3 regions of the Leptolyngbya sp. CALU 1928 genome follow, and region 2 is predicted to be linked to each of the others. Evidence: riboswitches for the same ligand, from Rfam matches in the RefSeq annotation. Region 2 holds a riboswitch; each other region holds the start of a gene.
What was found. A riboswitch is a leader RNA that binds a small molecule or an ion and turns the genes downstream of it on or off. The one in region 2 is predicted to bind cobalamin.
Positions count from the first base shown of each region.

Region 1: linked by a shared signal. The riboswitch ahead of cobG (precorrin-3B synthase) and the one ahead of AC1S5B_RS24405 (fatty acid desaturase) in region 2 are both predicted to bind cobalamin.
Region 3: linked by a shared signal. The riboswitch ahead of AC1S5B_RS19525 (CbtB domain-containing protein) and the one ahead of AC1S5B_RS24405 (fatty acid desaturase) in region 2 are both predicted to bind cobalamin.

Region 1 covers NZ_JBXBCE010000001.1:2,240,980-2,247,661, forward strand. Annotated here, with positions in the region: gene uca (urea carboxylase) at 1-570, shown strand, start outside; gene AC1S5B_RS10400 (cobalt-precorrin-6A reductase) at 616-1,368, shown strand; gene cbiE (precorrin-6y C5,15-methyltransferase (decarboxylating) subunit CbiE) at 1,397-2,659, opposite strand; adenosylcobalamin-variant (AdoCbl-variant) riboswitch at 2,714-2,872, shown strand; gene cobG (precorrin-3B synthase) at 2,930-4,450, shown strand; gene AC1S5B_RS10415 (precorrin-8X methylmutase) at 4,447-5,076, shown strand; gene AC1S5B_RS10420 (precorrin-2 C(20)-methyltransferase) at 5,073-5,777, shown strand; gene AC1S5B_RS10425 (Uma2 family endonuclease) at 5,825-6,550, shown strand; gene cobJ (precorrin-3B C(17)-methyltransferase) at 6,540-6,682, shown strand, end outside.
Region 2 covers NZ_JBXBCE010000018.1:357,205-363,886, forward strand. Annotated here, with positions in the region: gene AC1S5B_RS24400 (methyltransferase domain-containing protein) at 1-637, opposite strand, end outside; gene AC1S5B_RS24405 (fatty acid desaturase) at 691-1,866, opposite strand; cobalamin riboswitch at 2,247-2,455, opposite strand; gene AC1S5B_RS24410 (cobyrinic acid a,c-diamide synthase CobB) at 2,661-4,040, opposite strand; gene AC1S5B_RS24415 (hypothetical protein) at 4,201-4,674, opposite strand; gene AC1S5B_RS24420 (phasin family protein) at 4,839-5,195, opposite strand; gene AC1S5B_RS24425 (hypothetical protein) at 5,373-5,729, opposite strand; gene uvrA (excinuclease ABC subunit UvrA) at 6,118-6,682, shown strand, end outside.
Region 3 covers NZ_JBXBCE010000003.1:297,524-304,205, reverse strand. Annotated here, with positions in the region: gene AC1S5B_RS19545 (vWA domain-containing protein) at 1-1,326, opposite strand, end outside; gene AC1S5B_RS19540 (ZIP family metal transporter) at 1,429-1,749, opposite strand; gene AC1S5B_RS19535 (hypothetical protein) at 1,796-2,062, opposite strand; gene AC1S5B_RS19530 (hypothetical protein) at 2,020-2,328, opposite strand; adenosylcobalamin-variant (AdoCbl-variant) riboswitch at 2,607-2,704, shown strand; gene AC1S5B_RS19525 (CbtB domain-containing protein) at 2,740-2,925, shown strand; gene AC1S5B_RS19520 (hypothetical protein) at 3,026-4,180, shown strand; gene AC1S5B_RS19515 (efflux RND transporter periplasmic adaptor subunit) at 4,280-5,932, shown strand; gene AC1S5B_RS19510 (N-acetylmuramoyl-L-alanine amidase) at 5,938-6,682, shown strand, end outside.

The DNA of each region.
Region 1 (6,682 bases), on a different contig from region 2:
CCTATCTGGAATCGCTACAAGCAAACTGAGGATTTTAAGCAACCCTGGCTGCTGCGTTTTTTTGATCAGATTCGGTTTTTTCCAGTGTCGCCAGAGGAATTGTTGCGTTATCGAGAAGCGGTGATTCAGGGCACGGTAAAGCTAGAGATTGAGGAAGAAACCTTTAGCCTGAAGCACTATCAGGATTTTTTGAATACGAATGCAGCAGAGATTGCTGCCTTTAGAGTAAAACAACGGACTGCATTTGCGGCAGAACGCGATCGCTGGACGACTGCGGGAGAGTTTACTCATCAAGATTTGGAAGGATTAGAAGAACCAGAAATTCCTGAGATCACCCTTCCTGACGATGTGGAAGCGATCGCGGCTCCCATGTCTGCGACTGTGTGGCAAGTGTTGGTGCAACCGGGCGATCTCGTGGCTGAGGGCGATCGCGTGGTCATTCTCGAAGCGATGAAAATGGAAATCGCAGTGCTGGCGGATGCTGCTGGCAAGATTACAGAGGTGTTTTGTCAAGCAGGGCAAACGGTGACGGCTGGACAATATTTGGCGGCGATTCGGGTAGAGGGATAAAGGAGTTTTGAGTTTTGAATGGTGGAGGGTGAAGAAATCTCTGGAATGAGTCAGCCAAAACGGGTGTTGATATTGGGTGGAACGGGTGATGCGATAAAGCTAGCTGCTAAAGCCGCTGAAATACCAGAAGTAGAGGTCATTACTTCTCTCGCAGGTCGAACTCGTCAGCCGATTGTGTCATCCGAAAACACAAGAATTGGGGGATTTGGAGGAGTTGCAGGATTAATAGACTATTTGCAAGTACAGCATATTGACTGGTTAATCGATGGGACTCATCCATTTGCGGCTCAAATCTCGTTTAATGCCGCTGCTGCCGCTACAGCAGTGAACATTCCCCACTTGATGTTGATTCGTCCGGCGTGGGAATCGGTGGCAGGTGATGATTGGATCGATGTAGACAGTAATGCTGCGGCTGCAACAGTTTTGCCAGGATTAGCCCAGCGGATCTTTCTAACGATCGGTCGGCAAGAACTCGCGGCTTTTGCCCCCCTGAAAAATTGGTTTCTGATGCGAATGATCGATCCCCCTTCGCCAGGTACGCCGATGCCACCGGGAAAACTATTACTCGATCGCGGCCCTTTTTCATTGGAAAATGAGCGATCGCTGTTGCAGCAGTATGAGATTGGGGCGATCGTCAGCAAAAATAGCGGCGGAGATGCCACTTACGCCAAAATTATCGCCGCACGAGAACGAAGGATTCCAGTGGTAATGGTGCAACGCCCAGCCGTTCCAACTGGAGAAAAAGTTGTAGATGTGAAAAGCGCGATCGCTTGGCTCAGAGATCAGGTGTCAAAATAATGGATGAGTTTTTACCCCAATCATCGGCTTACCTTGACTCTTTCACTACAACCCATTGAGTGATGGGAGCCATTGCCTTCCACCCCAGAAATTTGCCCACGGGTTCTGCCCGTTGAATCGCAATCCGGCTCAGTTCGCCGCCTAATTCATGCTGCCACTGGAATAGCATCTGTTCGCTTTCAACGGTGACGGCATTAGCAACCAAGCGACCTCCTAGACGCAGTGCTTGCCAACAAGTTTCAAATAATTCGGGTGTAGTCAAGCCACCGCCAATAAAAATTGCATCGGGTTCTGGCAATCCTTTCAAGGCGATCGGGGCGGCTCCAGCAATGATGGTGAGATTGGGCGTTCCTAGGGCGATCGCATTATCGGCAATATATTGCAGGCGGGTAGGATGCTGTTCAATGGCGATCGCTCGATAGCGGCGATCGCTCCTTAGCCACTCAATGGCGATCGAGCCACAGCCTGCGCCCACGTCCCAGAGCAGTTGTCCGGGTAAGGGCGCAAGGGCAGAGAGCGTAATGGCGCGAACTTCGCGTTTGGTAAGTTGTCCGTCGTGGTGGTAGGCGGTGTCGGGGAGTCCGGGGAGGAGGGTAGAGGAGTGGAGGGTAGAGGAGTGGAGGGGAGAAAGAGTGGAGGGATGGGAGAAATGAGCGTGAATGGCGATCGTGTTGAGGTCGGCGAGGTCGGCGATAGACCAAGTGGAAGCGATGCCTTCGGTGATGCGTTCCTGGGTGCCGCCCATGCGTTCTAGGACAGTGATTTGACTATTGCCAAATCCTTGTTGGGTCAACAGTTGGGCAACGGTTGCCGGAGTCGATTTGTCTGCGCTTAATATCAAGATTCGCGCCTCTGGGTAGAGTAGGGCATTCAACAGAGTAGGATCACGACCGCACAGGCTGAGGGTTTCGATCTCGGTCAGTGACCAGCCCAAACGGGCGCAGGCAAGACTAAAAGCGGAGGGAGCCGGAACGATCGTCATCTCTGAGATTGCAATCCGACGCGTCAGGGTCACACCAATGCCATAGCACATCGGATCGCCGCTGGCTAAGACACACACTGCCTGTCCGCGACGCTGAATAATTTGATTGATAGAGTCTTCAATCGGGGAAGTCCAGAGGATGCGTTCCCGGGTGTCTTCGGGGGGCAACATGGCAAGATGGCGATCGCCCCCCACTATCACAGTGGCTTGAGAGAACAGCGATCGCCCCACTTGGTTTAACCCGTTCAGTCCGTCTTCACCGATACCCACGATCGAGAGCCATTTTTGCCTAAAATCGTCGCTGCCCATGTTTTAAGAATGATTTGGGGAATAAAGGTCGGTTCCATCGTCTATGCTATGCTGCTGTGGCTTGATAGTGGGAAAACCCGGTGCGATTCCGGTACTGTGCCGCAACTGTAAGGCGGTTTTAGATGAGTGATTTAGATTGGATGGTGATTCAATTCCAGTTCAACGTCTAAATCTCAAATCCAAAATGGGCTGAGTCAGAATGCCACTTCAAAGCGTGTTCTTAGGAACACTGGACTGTCGATTCTCTGCGTTGCACAGAGAAGGAAATGAATGATAGATCAATTAGTACAACCCGCTGTTTGCCCAGGTTTGTTTTACAACACTCCTGCTCAAGATAGCGACCTAATTCGTATCCGTACTCCCGGCGGCTGGTTGAATGGTCAACAGGGACGAGCGATCGCGACATTGATTGAACAGTGCGGCAGTGAAACAATTCAAGTGACCAATCGAGCAAACCTACAAATTCGCTCCACACATCCACCCACTCCAGAAAATTTCCAAACGTTACAAGATCTGGGTTTGGCGGCTCAAAACCCGAGTGTAGATCATCTGCGTAACGTGATGGCTAGCCCTACCGCCGGGATTGACCCCCTGGAACTAATCGATACCCGTCCGTTGGTACAGGCAGTGGATACTTACATTCAGAATCATCCAGACTTGGCTGGATTGCCTGCCAAATTCAGCGTGGGAATTGATGGTGGTGGTGCCGTTGGCATTGGTACTCGTTCGAGTATTCCCTGGGAGCATCGCTACAACGAAATCCAGCTATCGGCAGTTTGGGTTGATCCTCCAGTAAACGATTTAATCGAGCGATCAGCGGGTGTATATTTTCGATTGGCATTGGGCGCGGGCAAGGAATTGTGTCATACCCAGGTGTTGATTGAGCCAGATGACTGTGTAGCGGTGGTCGCAGCGATCTCAACGGCTTATCTAGACTATGTGAATCAGGCTCCCGCATCCCAGAAAAAATCGCGCATGAAACACTTGCTGCAAGATTGGGGCATAGATCACTATCTCCAGCGGGTCAATAGCTATCTTCCGCGTTCTCTCCATCCGGTGGAAAATTGCCCAACCCCGCTTACTACAAAACCCTATGGGCATCTGGGCATTTATCCCCAGTACCAAACGGGATTATCTTACATTGGCATCACCTTGCCATTAGGGCAATTGACGGCTGCTCAACTTTTGGGATTGGTTCAATTGTCTGAAACCTTTGGATGTGGTGATCTGCGATTAACTCCCTGGCAAACGGTGATTCTGCCTGATATTTCTAATGAACATAAAGCCGAGGTTTTGCAAACTCTGTCATCGCTTGGATTATCGAGCGATCGCCTTGCTCCTGCGATCGCGGCCTGTGCTGGCAAACCGGGCTGTGCAGCTTCGGCAACTGAGACACAGACCCACGCGATCGCCTTGATCACTCATCTGAACCAACAGTTCACGTTAGAGTGTCCTGTCAATATTCATCTCACAGGCTGTAAAAAATCCTGCGCTCAGCCCAGTCCGGCTGAAATTACCCTATTGGGCACAACGTTTGAGCAAGAGGGGGCGATCGTGGAGGGCTATCACGTTTATATCGGAGATGATCAGCAATCATTAAAACATCATCTTGGCGACGCGATCTCCTCTGATATACCATTACTGATTCAACAACTATTGCACTTGTATAAACAGCATCAAGAAACACATCATGAATCATTTCGAGAATTCACCAGCCGATATGATATTTCAGATCTAAAATCACTAACACTTTCCTTAAAGCTTAAAAACTTAACTGTTAAAACTGCATGATTGACTATATTCGCAATGGCGATGACATCTACCGAAAATCTTTCGCCATGATTCGGTCAGAAGCTGATTTAAATGGTTTGTCTGCCGATTTAGCTCATGTGGCAGTGCGGCTGATTCATGCGTGCGGCATGACGGATATTGTCCAAGATTTAGCTGCTTCACCAGATGCAGTCCAGGCAGGACGAGAGGCTTTGGCGCTGGGTGCGCCGATTTTTTGTGATTCCCAAATGGTGGCAAATGGAATTACTCGCAAGCGGTTACCTGCCAATAATAAGATTATTTGTACGCTGAATCATCCTGATGTTCCCGCGATCGCACAGCAAATTGGCAACACGAGATCGGCAGCAGCACTCGACCTGTGGCAACCTCAGATGGCAGGGGCAGTAATCGCGATCGGCAATGCCCCGACCGCCTTGTTTCGTCTACTAGAACTGCTGGATCAAGGTGCGCCCAAACCTGCCCTAATTCTGGGCTTTCCGGTGGGATTTGTCGGAGCGGCGGAATCAAAAGCAGAACTTGCAGCCGACAGTCGCGGTGTGCCATTCATCACCCTGTATGGGCGACGGGGCGGCAGTGCGATCGCGGTAGCAGCGGTGAATGCGTTAGCAAAGGAGAATGAGCTATGACTGAATTAGGACGACTATATGGCTTGGGAATTGGGCCAGGCGATCCGGAATTGCTGACTTTGAAGGCACACCGGATTTTGACATCAGTTCCGGTGATTGCCTATCCAACCATGGAAAACGGCAAAGTGCTAGCACGGGCGATCGTGGCAGGGTTCATTCATCCTGATCAGATTGAAATTCCAATGCCGCTCCCGTTTAGCGTAGAGCGATCGTCGCAGCCCTATTACGACACTGCTGCCGAAAAAATTGCCGAACACTTGACCGCTGGGCGGGATGTAGCGGTGCTGTGCGAGGGTGAGCCAATGCTGTATGGCTCGTTTATGTATTTGTTTCAGCGGTTAGCAGGGCGGTTTCCGACGGAAGTGGTGCCCGGAATTTCTTCCACCATGGCGAGTGCGGCAATGTTAGGTGCGCCGATTACCTTCCGCAATGATGTGTTGAGTATTATGCCTGCCACGTTGGATGCGGAGACTCTGCGCGATCGCCTCGCGGTGGTGGATGCGGCGGTGATCATCAAGCTGGGCAGACACTTTGCCAAAGTTCGTACCATTCTTGATGAGTTAGGGTTGTTGGATCGCGCCCTCTATATCGAACGAGCAACCCAACCGACTCAGCGAATTGTGGCGATCGCCGAGGTTAATCCAGCCGAAGTTCCCTACTGGTCGTTGATTCTAATTCCTAGCCAAACTCAACCACAGTAAAACCTTCGATAATAGAATCACGCCCTTTTCAATCCTGGATGCTGTTTATGACCTCTGTCCAATCTGAATCGATGCCTTTTCCGGTTCTACGCACTCAGTTACCGCCCTTGGAAAATGGCGATCGCTTGACTCGTCCCGAATTTGAGCGGCGTTACACTGCCATGCCAGAGCTAAAAAAAGCCGAACTGATTGAAGGAATCGTTTATATGGCATCCCCCTTACGCTTTCGACCCCACGCCGAACCCCACGGTAATCTCATCGGGTGCCTGTGGACTTATAAAATCGCCACACCTCAAGTAGAAATGGGAATTGAGCCAACGGTGCGCCTGGATATTGACAATGAGCCACAGCCCGATGGGGTCTTATTGATCAGCCAGGAAAGCGGTGGACACTCCACCCTCAGCGAGGATGGGTATCTAGAAGGGGCACCGGAACTGGTTGCAGAGATTGCAGCAAGCAGCGTCAGCATTGATTTAGGCGACAAAAAACGCGCTTATCGACGCAGTGGCATCCAAGAATATATTGTCTGGCAGGTGTTTGATCAAAAAATTGATTGGTTTAGTTTGCAGGATGGAGATTATGTCTCGCTGCTGCCCGATCAACAAGGCGTAATTCGCAGTCAAGTGTTTCCAGGATTGTGGCTAGATCTGCCCAACCTGATAGCCGGAACCATGCAACCCGTCCTCGCAGTTCTGCAAATGGGGATTAGTTCAGCCGAACATCAAGAGTTTGCTCAACAATTAATCGAATATCAACAACAGAATGCTCAATAATATCAATTCACCTGTGATCGTTATTTTGGGAGAAGCTAGTATTCCGGTTGCGCGTCAAATTCAGGTTGCGCTGCCTGAAGCAGTGATATATGGGTTAGCCAATCGTACTCAGTCTGCAAGCGTCACCTATGA
Region 2 (6,682 bases):
CAAATCCTTCAATGCTGGCAAAGGCAGGATGAGACCACTGATCCAACAGTTGCCGCATTACGGGTTTTTCCCAAAAATTCAGCGGCTTATGGCGGTCATCTCGCTGATTCCAATCCGCGACCACCAGCACGCCACCCGGCTTAACCACTCGCATCAACTCTCTGGCAAAAATGGCTTTGTCGGGCATATGAGGTCCTGCTTCGATCGACCAGACTACATCAAAACTGGCATCTGGGAAGGACAGCGACATCGCATCATCTACTTGAAATTGCACATCTAGTTCGGTTGGTGTCAGTTCTTGTGCTCGCTTCACTTGCTGGGGGCTGATGGTGATTGCGGTGACGGCAAAGCCATAGTCTCGCGCTAAAATACGGCTGCTGCCGCCAATCCCGCATCCCACGTCTAAAATAGTAGTGCCAGGGGGAAGCTGAGCTAACCCGCCCCAGCTCACCATTTCATGTACAAAGTCAGATTTAGCCGTTAGAAAATCCTTGCGTTGCGGCGGCGAACCGTAGTGACCCAGGTGAATATGATCACCCCAATAGAACTCCAGAATCCCATCTTCAGTCCATTCATCGTAAGAGTTGGCAACCGAGTCAGAGGATTGATAGCGACGAGCCGTAAAGAGATAGAGCACGATGCCTGCTATCAGTAGTGCGAGGAGAAGGCCAAGTACAGCAACAAATAAGTTCATTTAGATAAAACCTCAACCTTTTGGACGATCGCTTTTGCTATCTCAATTTTGTTTGGAATACTTTGTTCTGCATCTCCGATGGGTTGGACAGTTTGACGAAATGATGCGATCGAAACTAAACGACTTGAGGCAGAATCCCACAGGATAAATTTGAAACAATCAGGAATATCGATTATTCGCAACTTTTTTACCTGAGTGAGTAAGTGTCTATTCTGATTATGGCAAGCCTCAAGATTGTAGTTAGGAATTCTTTCGGAAAGATGATGGATATTATGATATCCAATATCTGCGGCAAACCATTTGAGCACTGCTGGCAACTCTAGATAGCTACTGCCCGCGATCGCGCCCTGTAAGTAGTCCCAGTCTTCGGTTTTGTGGGCATAAGAGCCATCAAAGTTGTGCTGCACAAAAAAGACACAGATAAAGATTGCCGCCGCGCCCGTCAGCGTGATTGAGTAAACGCTTAGAAAGAACCCAAATCCCAGTAGGTAACCGAAGAAAATCCAACTGCTGACTACGCAAATGTTATTGAAAAGCAAATCCCAAAACTCAGCCGCTGTATACCAACTTCTAGATTTGTGAGAAGAGATAATTTTTGCGAAACCCATGCCGGGGTTGCTTTTCAAGCAAGTCAATACATGACGGAGAAAATCATAAGTTCCCACGATTAGAGCCAGTCTTGACTTAATCGCCAGGTAGAAAAAACCACCCGGAAAAACCATCAATGGGTGTCTTAAGAACTCATACCGCCGCTGAGCCAATGGACTCAGTTTGGCGAATTCTTCAGTTGAGAGCAAGGCAGAGGGTCCACGATACCGCTCCCAATCGCCGTTTGTTTTATGATGATAGGCATGTCCCCTTGACCAAGGATATTGAGGGATTGCGTTGATCACACCCAAGATAAAGCCGACCAACCGATTAGCCCGTTTTGCACGAAAAAGCGAATAGTGTCCGCAATCATGCATTAAAGAAAAACATCGCACTGAAAAAAGTGTGATCAAAACCATAATGGGCGGCAGCAATAAAACGGAAATAGCTGCGGCTTTAACGGCTAAAAACCATAAAAGAAAATAGGGGACGACTGTATTAAGAATTTGATAAGTTGCGAGTAAATCATTGCTTTTTACGTAGGGAATTAAAACAAAATCTGACTTTTTAACCGTAATTTCCATTCAAATAAATCTCTTATGAATAAGCTCAAGGAATTACCCGCATCGCTGATTGACTATCCCTATTTAGGGACGTGCGATCACTTCAAGTTAGATTGCTACAGCTTTGATGTTTGATGCGCGATCGGTCTAAACAGGGCGATCGCTCTCCTTAGATCTCCCATGAACATGGACATGAGAACATCAGCCGTTAGACCATGATTTTCATTTATGAGTTCACTATCAGAATTGCAATGGCTAAAACGCCGTCAAATTTCAGCCATCCGTTAAAGGCAATCGGCTAGGGTTGCCATAAGCTATTTGCTGCTGTGATGCGACTTGCTGTCAGCCCATTGAAACCGAAAAAAGCTTTTAGACACAATCTGTACCTCGCAGATAGGGGTGAACGTTAACCGCGATCGGCGGGCATTCTGACTAGAGAAAGTTTTGAGTTTTGAGTTCTCAGTTTTGAGTTAAATCAACAGGCTCAAAATCTAACGCTCATCACTCATTGCTTCCTTTACAGTTGCGGGACAGTGCCGGATTCACACCGAACTTTCCCCCTTGCGTCTGATGGCTGCTCCCCATCAGAACCGATATCATCTTAGACATTAGCATAGTTTAGGAATAGAGGTTTGACATCTTCGTTGGGCTGAAAGTTGATCAAACGCACCCAGTTCTAAGATTGGGCTATTGGTTGAAAGCCCATCCTACCGACTGATCAAGTGTATTGTTATCCGATCAACTCACTGGAACAAGACACAGTGATTCAGTGAGTTGATCGCTTTGTGGATATTGGATTGTTGAACTAGAGTCGATTACTTGAACCCCGCTTGATAGTGCTGACACTGGTGCAACAATCGCTGGATCAGCCTAGGCTTTCCGCCAAAATGTAGATGTAGATAGGATGCATGAACTTGAAGCGGTTGCCATCCTTCGGTTTGATGTAGCATGCCGTCATAGTTTTGCATTGCAAATATCGGTTGTTCTGGCTCGGCGGTTAAGTAGGAGCGATGGAATTCGTGTCCCCAAATGATTTCACCGGCATCAATCAAGGCGGTCGATCGCTGTACGGTTGCCTGTCGATAGCCCAAGGTCAGTCGCTTACCCATTTGCGCGTCTGTTGGCAAGATTCCCACCATAGAATATGCCTGCGATTCAAAATCAATGATGCGATCGCACAAATACATCAATCCCCCACACTCGGCATAAGTGGGCATTCCGGCGACGATCGCCGTTTTCACTGCTTGCCGTATCGTTTGATTGTCGCTTAATGCCGCTGCAAATACTTCTGGAAAACCGCCGCCAAAGTAGAAACCGTGGATGTTTTCGGGGAGGACGCGATCGCAAATCGGACTCCATTCCACCAGTTCAAATCCAGCCGCTTGGAGCAGATCGAGGTTGTCGGCATAGTAGAAGCTGAAGGCGCGATCGCGGGCAATGGCAAGGCGGGGTGTCGGGGTGTCGGGGTGGCGGGATGAGGGGGAGAGGGGGAAAGGGGGAGGGGGAGAGGGAGAAGGAGCCTGAAGGCGAGGGGAGAGGATGTCCCAGTTGAAGCAGGTTTCGCCGAGGTGGGCAAGATGATCGATGACGGTTTTTAGTTGAGGAAGTTCGGCGGTGGGGATGAGTCCGAGGTGGCGATCGGGAATGGTGATTTCGTCTTGTCGTCGCAGAACTCCGAGAATGGGCAGGTTGAGAGGTGCGATCGCATCTTGGAGGAGTTGAAGATGGCGATCGCTGCCGACCCGATTTAAGATGACTCCTGCAAAGGTTAACCGAGGATCAAAGCTAGTAAAGCCATGGGCGATCGCGGCAATGGAACGGGAAGTGCTGCTGCAATTAAGCACTAGCGCGATCGGTAATCCTAATAATCGTGCGATATGTGCTGTGCTTGCCCAATCATCTTTGCCCGTTACGCCATCAAATAATCCCATCACCCCTTCTACCAGTGCAAAGTCGGCAGATTGACAGTGGCGCTGGAAGCACTCAACTACATAAGCTTCTGAAGTGAGAACTGGATCAAGATTGCGACAGGCGCGCCCCGTGACAAACTGATGAAACATCGGATCGATATAGTCGGGTCCAACTTTAAACGACTGGACTCGCGCCGGATCGCGCCGACAGAGCGCCGCCAAAAGCGCTAGCGTAACAGTGGTTTTACCCACTCCGCTACGTTCGCCTGCAATTACGATTGCCATTGTTGCTCTTTTAGTTAATCTTTCAAAAAAGTTCCGAAATATAGGTTTGAACCATAGAGCTACTCAGAGCAGTGCTGAAGACAAGTAAACCTTAACGACGATGAAGGGAATTCACAAGAGACTGCTCCCAAACGCTTCATTTTAGATTCAGCAAGGCTCCCTATTCTTTCCAAGTTGACTGCCAATCGGGGCATTTTTCCTCTTCCCAACCCGAAGGATGCATTCCACAAACCAGCATCACCCCGTTGTATGCCTGACCATGATAGTTGCGGCAGCCTACACAAGCGCCGTGATCATTCAACATCGGTTCTACCGTGTGGGTAAAGGGTTGAGTCGTTTCTTCAACCGCAATCTCAAACCCAAGATACGCTTCTAAAAGAGGATCAAAAAAATCATCTAGGTGAGGCTCAATTTCAAGTTCATAGGCATCTATGATGGGGTCAAAAAAATCGTTAATGGGTGTCCCAATTTCACGCTCAAATGTGTTTTGCAACTGCTCGGCAATCTCTTCTGATGTATCGATAAAAGAATCGATCGCCTTGTCCATTTGCTGGGTCAAGTCAGTGACCAACTGCTCAACCCCTTCTACCAAAGTCTGCATCATTTCAGAGAATTCCTGCGACCAACTTTCCATAATGACCTATTTCAATTACGTTAGAGAATACCGGAGGAATAGGGCGCATCCTCAAATGCATGGGCTAGACAGTATTCAACTATGCAAGCTAGACCGCTGCAAAAATGGATGCAGCCATCATACCCTAGAATCTACCCTGTAAAAAGCCTCGTAAAGTCGAATAGTCAATTGTTTCGTAGATGTTTTAGCTCTTCTTGTAACGCTTCTACTCGACGACGCATTTCATCCACATCATCTTGGGCGGCAGATTCATCCTCATCCAAAATCTCAATTTTACGAGGCTCGGCTGAAGGGTTAGGAATAGAACTTTCCACCGAAGGATTTTGCGCTTTATTGACCATCTCATCAACAAAGCGACGGGCTTCTTCGGTGTTCATTTCGCCGCGTGCCACCATTTCATCAGCAAGCTTTTGGGCTTGCGATCGCAGTTCAGCCAATTTTTCGGTCGCTTTCTCTCCCGCTAGAGAGGCTAGCCCAACTCCCAAATACATCGCTTTTTGGACGATATCTCCCAACCCCATTGCTTGTTTTCCCCTAATCAAAGATTTAACAGGTCAATCAAATTTCAAATAAGAAACCCCATTCTCTACCCCTTTAGGATAAGCAAAATTGACTCATAATTGCCATTGTTTTTGGGCCGTTAGTTTTTGGGCCGTTAGTTTTCGGGCAGTGAATTTTTGCAGCAGGTGGGGGCTGCGTTAGGACATGCCAACCTGTTTTAGCATTGTGGCGCGCGCCCGTTCGGATAATTTATCCAGTGAAACCTTTTGCTCACTATCAATTAGGTTCTCTCTCTGCATTAGCTCAATCATTGTTTGTAGAAGGATGTCTTCAACCCGTGCTGCTTGCTCTGCTAGCCAAAGATGAGTGTCCGTATCCGATGGAAACTGCTCAATACAACTAGTCGTGTAAACGCGGAATGTCCGTACTTGCCGTAGCAAACGTGCCAAATAGCCAGGACACTCACAAGCAATCACCTCAGCGGCTCTGCAAATTTCTAAAAGGGCTTCATCGGATAATTCTGTTAAACTGACTGTCTCACTTGAATTAGACATGTTTTTATTAATTACTTCTTGCGAACTTAGCTTTTTTCAGTTAACCCTATGCTCTACCTAAAGTATCAACTTTAGGTAGCAATCAATCTTTCTTTGATGAGAAAATAGTAAAAATGTCCTATAGTTATGTTTCTATCATTGGACTGACGACAAGACAAGATTTTTTCTTTTGAATATCTACACAACTATTAAATAAAGTCAACTAAATCGACAATTATCATAAGTATTAAAGCTCGGACGATTAGCGTAAGTCGATGTCTTAATCTAAGCAGACAAATTTGATCAAGCTAACCGTATTGAAGCAGGATTGATTCCAGCTAAAAAGGTGCAGTATCGATTAGAGACGATAGAATCTATAAATCATTAAGGAATGTGTCCTTCGGTTTCTATGCCTAAACGCCGGAATAGTTCAGACGATCCAGCCGTTCATTCTCAAAACGGTCATAGCCCTGTTTTCCCCTCTCCCCTCAATACGATTCGGATTCGGGGGGCACGGCAGCACAATCTAAAAAACATTGATCTAGAGTTGCCTCGCGATCGCCTGATTGTCTTTACTGGGGTTTCGGGTTCAGGCAAGTCATCCCTTGCATTCGACACGATTTTTGCGGAGGGGCAGCGTCGCTATGTTGAATCGCTGAGTGCCTATGCCCGTCAGTTTTTGGGTCAGGTGGATAAGCCTGATGTGGATGCGATCGAGGGGCTGAGTCCTGCCATTTCGATTGATCAAAAATCTACGTCTCATAACCCACGATCCAGTGTGGGCACCGTCACCGAAATTTATGACTACACGCGCTTGCTGTATGGACGTGCTGGCGAGCCGCATTGTCCCCATTGCGATCGCTCAATTGCACCCCAAAGTATTGATCAGATGAGCGATCGCGTGATGGATTTGCCCGATCTCACACGCTTTCAAATTCTAGCTCCTGTGGTTCGCGGCAAAAAGGGCACCCACC
Region 3 (6,682 bases), on a different contig from region 2:
AGAAATTTCAATCAGGTAGTTTTGAATCTCTAGTTGGGCATCGGGAGTACCAGCCGTTGCTGCGTCAATTTGTTCAAACCGTCCGCCCGTTGCCTCCGCAATCTCTTGTAAAAGAGCCTGGTCAGCATTTGCGCCAAATCCAATTGTGTAAGCACGAATACCATTTTCAACCAGTTGGTTGATGACACTTTCTGGTGAGATACCCGTGTTGTGAAGTCCATCCGAGAACAAAATCATTACCTGTGTTGCTGCCCGATCACCCGGAGACGTAATCTGAGCAACGCCTTCTACCATTGCACCACCAATGTTGGTTGTACCGCTTGCTGATAGGGCAGCGATCGCACTCAGTGTTGGGCTTAAATCCGTCCCTGGAGACAACAGCGTCAACGGCAACACGACTTGCTGAGTCTGGTTGTAAGCAACGACGGAGAGTTGATCTCCCGTTACTGAAAGATTGTTGACCCAATATTCAGCCCCATATCGAACCCCATCAATTGCATTGGAGTCGCTCATGCTGCTAGATTTATCCAGTACCAAAGCAAACCGAGGCACCGCGTTAAGCAGAATCCACTCAACGAGTTCATGTCCGGCTGGTGTCGGTGCATCTGGCAGTCCAATCGGAATATTCACGTCTGGATAATTGTCTTTAATGGTTTGCCAACACGACTCACCATGAACACTTTCTTGATTTGTATCACCATCTGGATAATGGTCTTCATCCGTACAAAATTCATTAACTGTACCCAATGTCAGGGTGCCATCATCCGAAATTTGATCGCCCAAAGTCCAAGCGAATTCCATAATGCACGACCCTGAGCTTGAGTTTCCAGTACATTCTGCAGCACCACTGGGACCCGTGTACTCATCATAAACACCCAAGCCATAGTGCCCGAATTCGTGAATTACAATATAGGGCTTGTTTCTCTCATCACCTTTAAGATTCATGTGGAGTCCGGGCGTACCCAATGCATCAACACTGGAAGACGACGTTCCTTCTTCCTCTAGCAAATATGCATCGGCTTCGCTGCTTCCGACATTGTTGTTTGCCACGTAAATGCGACCGAACTGCATCTGTCCGTCTGTAGCGTCGTAAAGTATTTCAGAGGCTCGCTTGAAGGAGCTTTCCCACTGTTCGATTCGTGGTACATCAGCATTATGACGAATCGACAGAATCAGATCAAATTTCCCATCTTTATATCGCCCAACTCCCATAACAAACTCCCTGCCAAAGCTAAAAGTTCCAGACGTATTTCTCAGTTTAAGAAGTGGAGATAGGTTCAGCAGTAACCACAGGGGTACTTGGGACATGGCAATAATTGACTGCATAGGATGCAATCGGGAAAAAGTAACATCAGTAAATAGGAGCAACCATTTCCTGATTATCTAATCAGGAATGCTTGGCGTTTTGTTGGAAAATTGATTGCGGTTTCAAGCACTGACAAGCAATGCGGTTGCATACATTACCGCCAGTCCTAAGCTAAATCCAGCCAAGCTGGCTTTGGACAACCACCAACCGCCTAGCTTATAAGCTGTACGGACTAAGTACGCACCGACCTCGACAATAACTTGTAGAATAGCTCCCGCACCAATTGCCAAAAATAAGACTGCCCAGATTGGCGAAAAAGCAAAGGCTCCCAGCCATGTGCCAACAACAGCAGGCAGACCTGCCAGGGCGGTTAGTCCAATCAGAGTCGTTAGTTTAGGGCGGGACTCAACAAGTGGCGCAGCAATGCCAATGCCCTCAGTCACGTTATGCAGGGTGAACCCAATAACCAGGAGTGAACCGAGTGCTGCCTCACCAACGGCAAAAGCAGCCCCGATCGCCCAATCCTTCTCCTAAGTTGGGAATTCCGATTCCCAGGGCTAAGTAAGTCGCCAGTTCAGTGCCCTCTGGAGGTTTGCGAATTCGCCTACCAATGGTAAAAACTGCCAGGAATGAAACGGCTGGGATTATCCAAACCAGAGTACTGCCTGAGAACGCAGAGGCAACATTTGCAGCTTTTTCAATTTCTCGCTCTTCTACCGTAATTTCATATTCCCGCAGGGTACGACCATCAGACAACTTTGAAACCTTACCTGTGCCCAATCGGTCAGCATGGTGTGGGGATTGAAGCCGTTGCGGACATGATTGACCGCTCCAATCGTCATATTGCCACCATAAACGATGGTTGGAGTGGTCTTCAGTTGATTGTGATTGCCATACGAGGTGTGTGCTGGCTGAGTGGAAGTTTGAGCAAATGCAGCCGTTGGCAACAGCTTATCGAGAAAGGTTTCTGCTCCTAAAAGTCCGGCTCCCAGTAGCGATCGCCGGATGAGATTAGGTTCCATACTCAAAATTTCCCGCCGAGAGAACGATGGGGAGGAATTAAGAGATGCCGTGGTAACTCCTGATAGACAAAATTTGCGATTAGAATGTCCACACTTTTTCATAATCCTTTCATAATTCACTTTGCTACGGCTGGTTTGTTCTAAAAAGGTGCGTTACAAAAGGAAACAATCATCAATAGCAAAAATGCAGTAGCTTTATGGGTATCCATGAATCGGTTCTGGTGGGGATCAGCCACCAGAGGTTTCAGGGTTTGAGCAGGCAGAGTCATCCTCTCGTCTTGTCGAACTCAAAACTGGGGAAAGTGCAGTGTAAATCTGCCCCTGTCCCGCAACTGTGATGAGACGTATGTCTCTCAGTCAGAACGCCCACCGATCGCGCCACTCTATCAACCCATCTGCGAGGCACAGATTATGGTCAGTCATTCATCTTTTTGGCAGCGTACTCAGCAAATAACGCTCTCCCTTCCCGTCCAGGCAGGTCTGTTGATCAGTCTTTGTATGCTCATTCTCTGGACGCTCTACTTTTCCACCTACCCACCAGCTCATAACGCCTTGCACGAAACACGCCACCAAACTCTTGCTGTGGCGTGTCATTAAGTCAAACAATTTAGACACATTCCATCACCACCGTTAATCGCTGTCAACGTTAGTTGATAGCTGGTTTGGATGTATCTGCTCCAAAGTTAATGAGGCATTTATGAGACAACTGAAATATGTGTGTTTGTTTCTCGCTGCTAGCGTTATCAGCGGGAGCATTTGGATATTGGCTGTAATCCCTGCCGGATCGCAGCCAGTAGTACAACTTGAGACGAATCCTCCCCTCAGCCAGGTGATTCCCGATTCGGAGCCAGTTCGTTTGAAATTGCGAGTCACCAACGCAGACCGCCAGCCATTACCGGATGCCAATGTTCAGGTGCGACTGTTTACCCCTCCAAAAACGCCCTGGCTGACCTCCGATTTTCCAATTGTTGAAGGTACGACCTTATTGGATCTGAGCGCAACTGCTTCTGCGGGAGAATTGCAGTTTGAGCAAGTGTTGCCCATTCGTGGCACTTATCGAATGGAAGTGAATATCACACCCAAAGTGACAGGAGCATTTGAGCCATTTGAGCAGCCTCTGACATTTGCAGTTTCAGAAAATCCAGTGAAGTATCGAAATTTTGCGATTCTAGCGGCTGTGCTACTGGTAGTGGGATTTGGTGGCGGATGGGTGCTTGGGGGCAATCAATCGGTGAGATCGGGAGAAATTGCGCCCCATCCGGTGCGGATGTTGTTAAGCGGAGGAATTATGGCAGCACTCATTGCTCTCTTATGGGTTAATGTCAGTGCAGAACTTTCGTCCAGTCATGCCGAACATGAAAGCGAAGATCGGGCGATCGCTCCATCTGTGCAGCAATCTCAGGGCATTGAAGCACAGTTATTAGGCGACATCCGGGCAACGGTCGGAAAAACAGCAACCCAAACCGTGCAGGTAAGGAATGTCAAAACGGGAAACCCGATCTCAGATGTCGCGTTGACGATTCAATCAAATGCGATCGAACATCATCAGCATATCTTTACTTACCGAGGTTCGCCTGATGCAATGGGTCAATTCACCTGGCAAGAGCAGTTTTTTGACGGTGCGCCCCATAATGTGATGGTTTATGTGGAGCCGTTGGTAGGCGCTCCGCGATCGTTTCAACCGTTTCAAATCGCTCATCAAATCGATGTTGAGGGAATCGAGCCACCCCTGCTCACACGCTTGATCAGTTTGTTGTACTTTACAGCCTTGTTTGTAGGGGGATTATTGGCTGGGCTATGGCTCAGTCGATGGCAATCTAGAAAGCAACGTCAGGTTTCATCTTCAATCTGAGAGTTAGAGCAAAAACTTTCACCGTACTTTCATTCCCATATGAAAGACTGAATGCTTAGTGTGATTTTTCTATTCTTAAGCGCACCATCATTCAGTACTATGCCTCAATCTTCTGCTCTCCCTGAAGCGAATGCACCGAAGCTGTTTTTGACGCAACGGACAAACCGTTTATCCCTAATCCGTCAACGGCTTGTTTCGAGCCTAGCTCTGAGCCTGTTGTTAGCATCCAATCCAACTGTTGTTTTAGCAGGGGGTGAGCATGGTGGCGCGGAATTTAGCAACAGTAGTGGCGGTCCAAAACCAGTCGAGTTAGATGCGAAGGCTGCCGCAGAAGTTGGCATTAAAGCCGAAACCGTCACCCAACGGCAACTTGCATTTGGGATTCCCACCACTGGGCAAATTGAAGCAACGCCCGATCGCAAAGTTGCTGTCACGACTCCTGTCACGGGTACGATTAGGCAACTAATGGTTAAGCCAGGGGATAATGTTAGCGCTGGGCAAGCCGTTGCTGTTCTGTATAGCCCCGAACTGGCAGGGTTGGGGGTCGAGGCAAGCACCAAACGGGCAGAAGCTGAAGCCGATGTACGTAAGGCTCAGGCAGGACTGCGTCGAACACAGCAAAACTACGAGCAGCAAAATAAAATTGCGGTGGCTGACATTCAGCAAGCTCGAACCAGTTTGAGTTTTTCCCAGGAGCGGTACGACAAAGACAAAGTGCTGCTAGAACGGGGAGCCATCCCTCGACGGCAGTTACTCGATTCAGAAACAAAATTATCTGAAGCCAAAGCCAGTTTGGCAAAAGCAGAGGGTCGTCTGGAGGTGTCTAATTCTCTGGCAGAGTTGAAAAGTGCACAATCCGACGTGCAGGTTGCCCAATCGCGGGTAGGGCTGAGTGATGCAACCTATCGCACTCGCTTGGCTCAACTCGGCTCTAGTTCCAACCCAGATGGAACCGTTACCATTCGGGCACCGATTTCTGGAACCGTGGCAGACCGAGAAGCAACTCAGGGTGAATCAGCAGCAGATCCCGGCAAACCTTTGATGACGATCGTGGACGACAGTAGTGTATTAGCCGTTGCCAACGTCTTTGAAAAAGATTTAGACCAAATTCGAGTCGGTCAACCCGTGCGAGTCACGGTGAAAAGTTTACCTAACCGCACGTTTAACGGACGATTAACCGTCGTCGGTTCCATGATTCAGGGACAAACTCGTTCGCTCCCTGTCAAAGCAGAGTTAGACAATCCCAATGGTGCCTTAAAACCGGGGATGTTCTCCAGAATGGAGATTATTACCGATCGCACTTACGGCGCAGCATTAGCAGTTCCTAAATCAGCCCTTGTGGATGCCAACGGCAAGACGCTGGTGTTTCACCAGGAAGAAGGAAATAAGTATGAACCTGTTGAGGTAACGGTAGGGCGAACGGCAGGCGATTTGGTGGAAATCAAAAAAGGGGTAGAGGCAGGCGATCGCGTGGTTACTCAGGGCACGACCCTACTCTATGCCCAATCGCTCCAAGGGGGTAAAGCCAAGGAAGGAGATGAGCATGGTAATGAGGGTGGAGGTGAGAAAGCCGCCGCAACCAGTCAGAGTGGGATGCTTCCCTGGTGGCTGATGGTGCCGTTGGCAGGGGCGATCGCGGCGGGTACATTCTGGCTGGGTCGTCGCAGTAGACCACCCGTAATTCTGCGCGATCCTGACTTTGCTAACCCGGACTATAAAAAGGATTCTGACTATAAATCAGGCTCAAATTAACGGTTATGACAATTTTTACCCTCAAAATTCTGCAAGATACGGTTTTACAACAAAAGCTATTGCCGCTTGAGGAACTAGCCGACCAAGAAAAGCACCCTGTCTCAGCAGGAACAGAATTCCCAATTCACTCCTACCTGCAAGTTGTGGATCATTTACGGTTTACCTTAGAGCATCAAGCGATCGCGGGTTGTAGCATCTGGTATGTCAACGCGGATGATATCCAGTTACTTCAAGATGGAAGCATCATTCAAACGCTGGAGCATCCGGCTCAAAGGGGACATGGTACTTCTGAACTCTGTCGTCGCCCTCCGATCATTTGGGAGCCGTCACCCAATTTCTCCAGTCGCAACGGCATCCCCATTCGTCGCATTATTTTGCATTGCACCGCCACCAATTCTCTGGCAACTGTGTTGAATTGGTTCCGCCATCCTGACAGTCAAGTGAGCGCCCATTACGTCGTGGCGCGGGACGGAAAAATCTATCAGATGGTACGGGATAGCGAAAAAGCATGGCACGCTTACGGCGAAAATGCTGATTCGATTGGCATTGAGCATGTCGCTGATATTCACGAACACCTTTCCCCCCTGCAAGAGCATTCCATGATCGCCCTGCTCCGGTGGCTGATGGCAGAGTATCGAATTCCAACCTATGCCATCACTGGGCATCGCTTTTCTCCCAGTCATCTAGGAGATATTACCTGTCCCCATCATCTATTTGGTGAGGAAACAGAGGAAGCCTTGAGGCACTGGA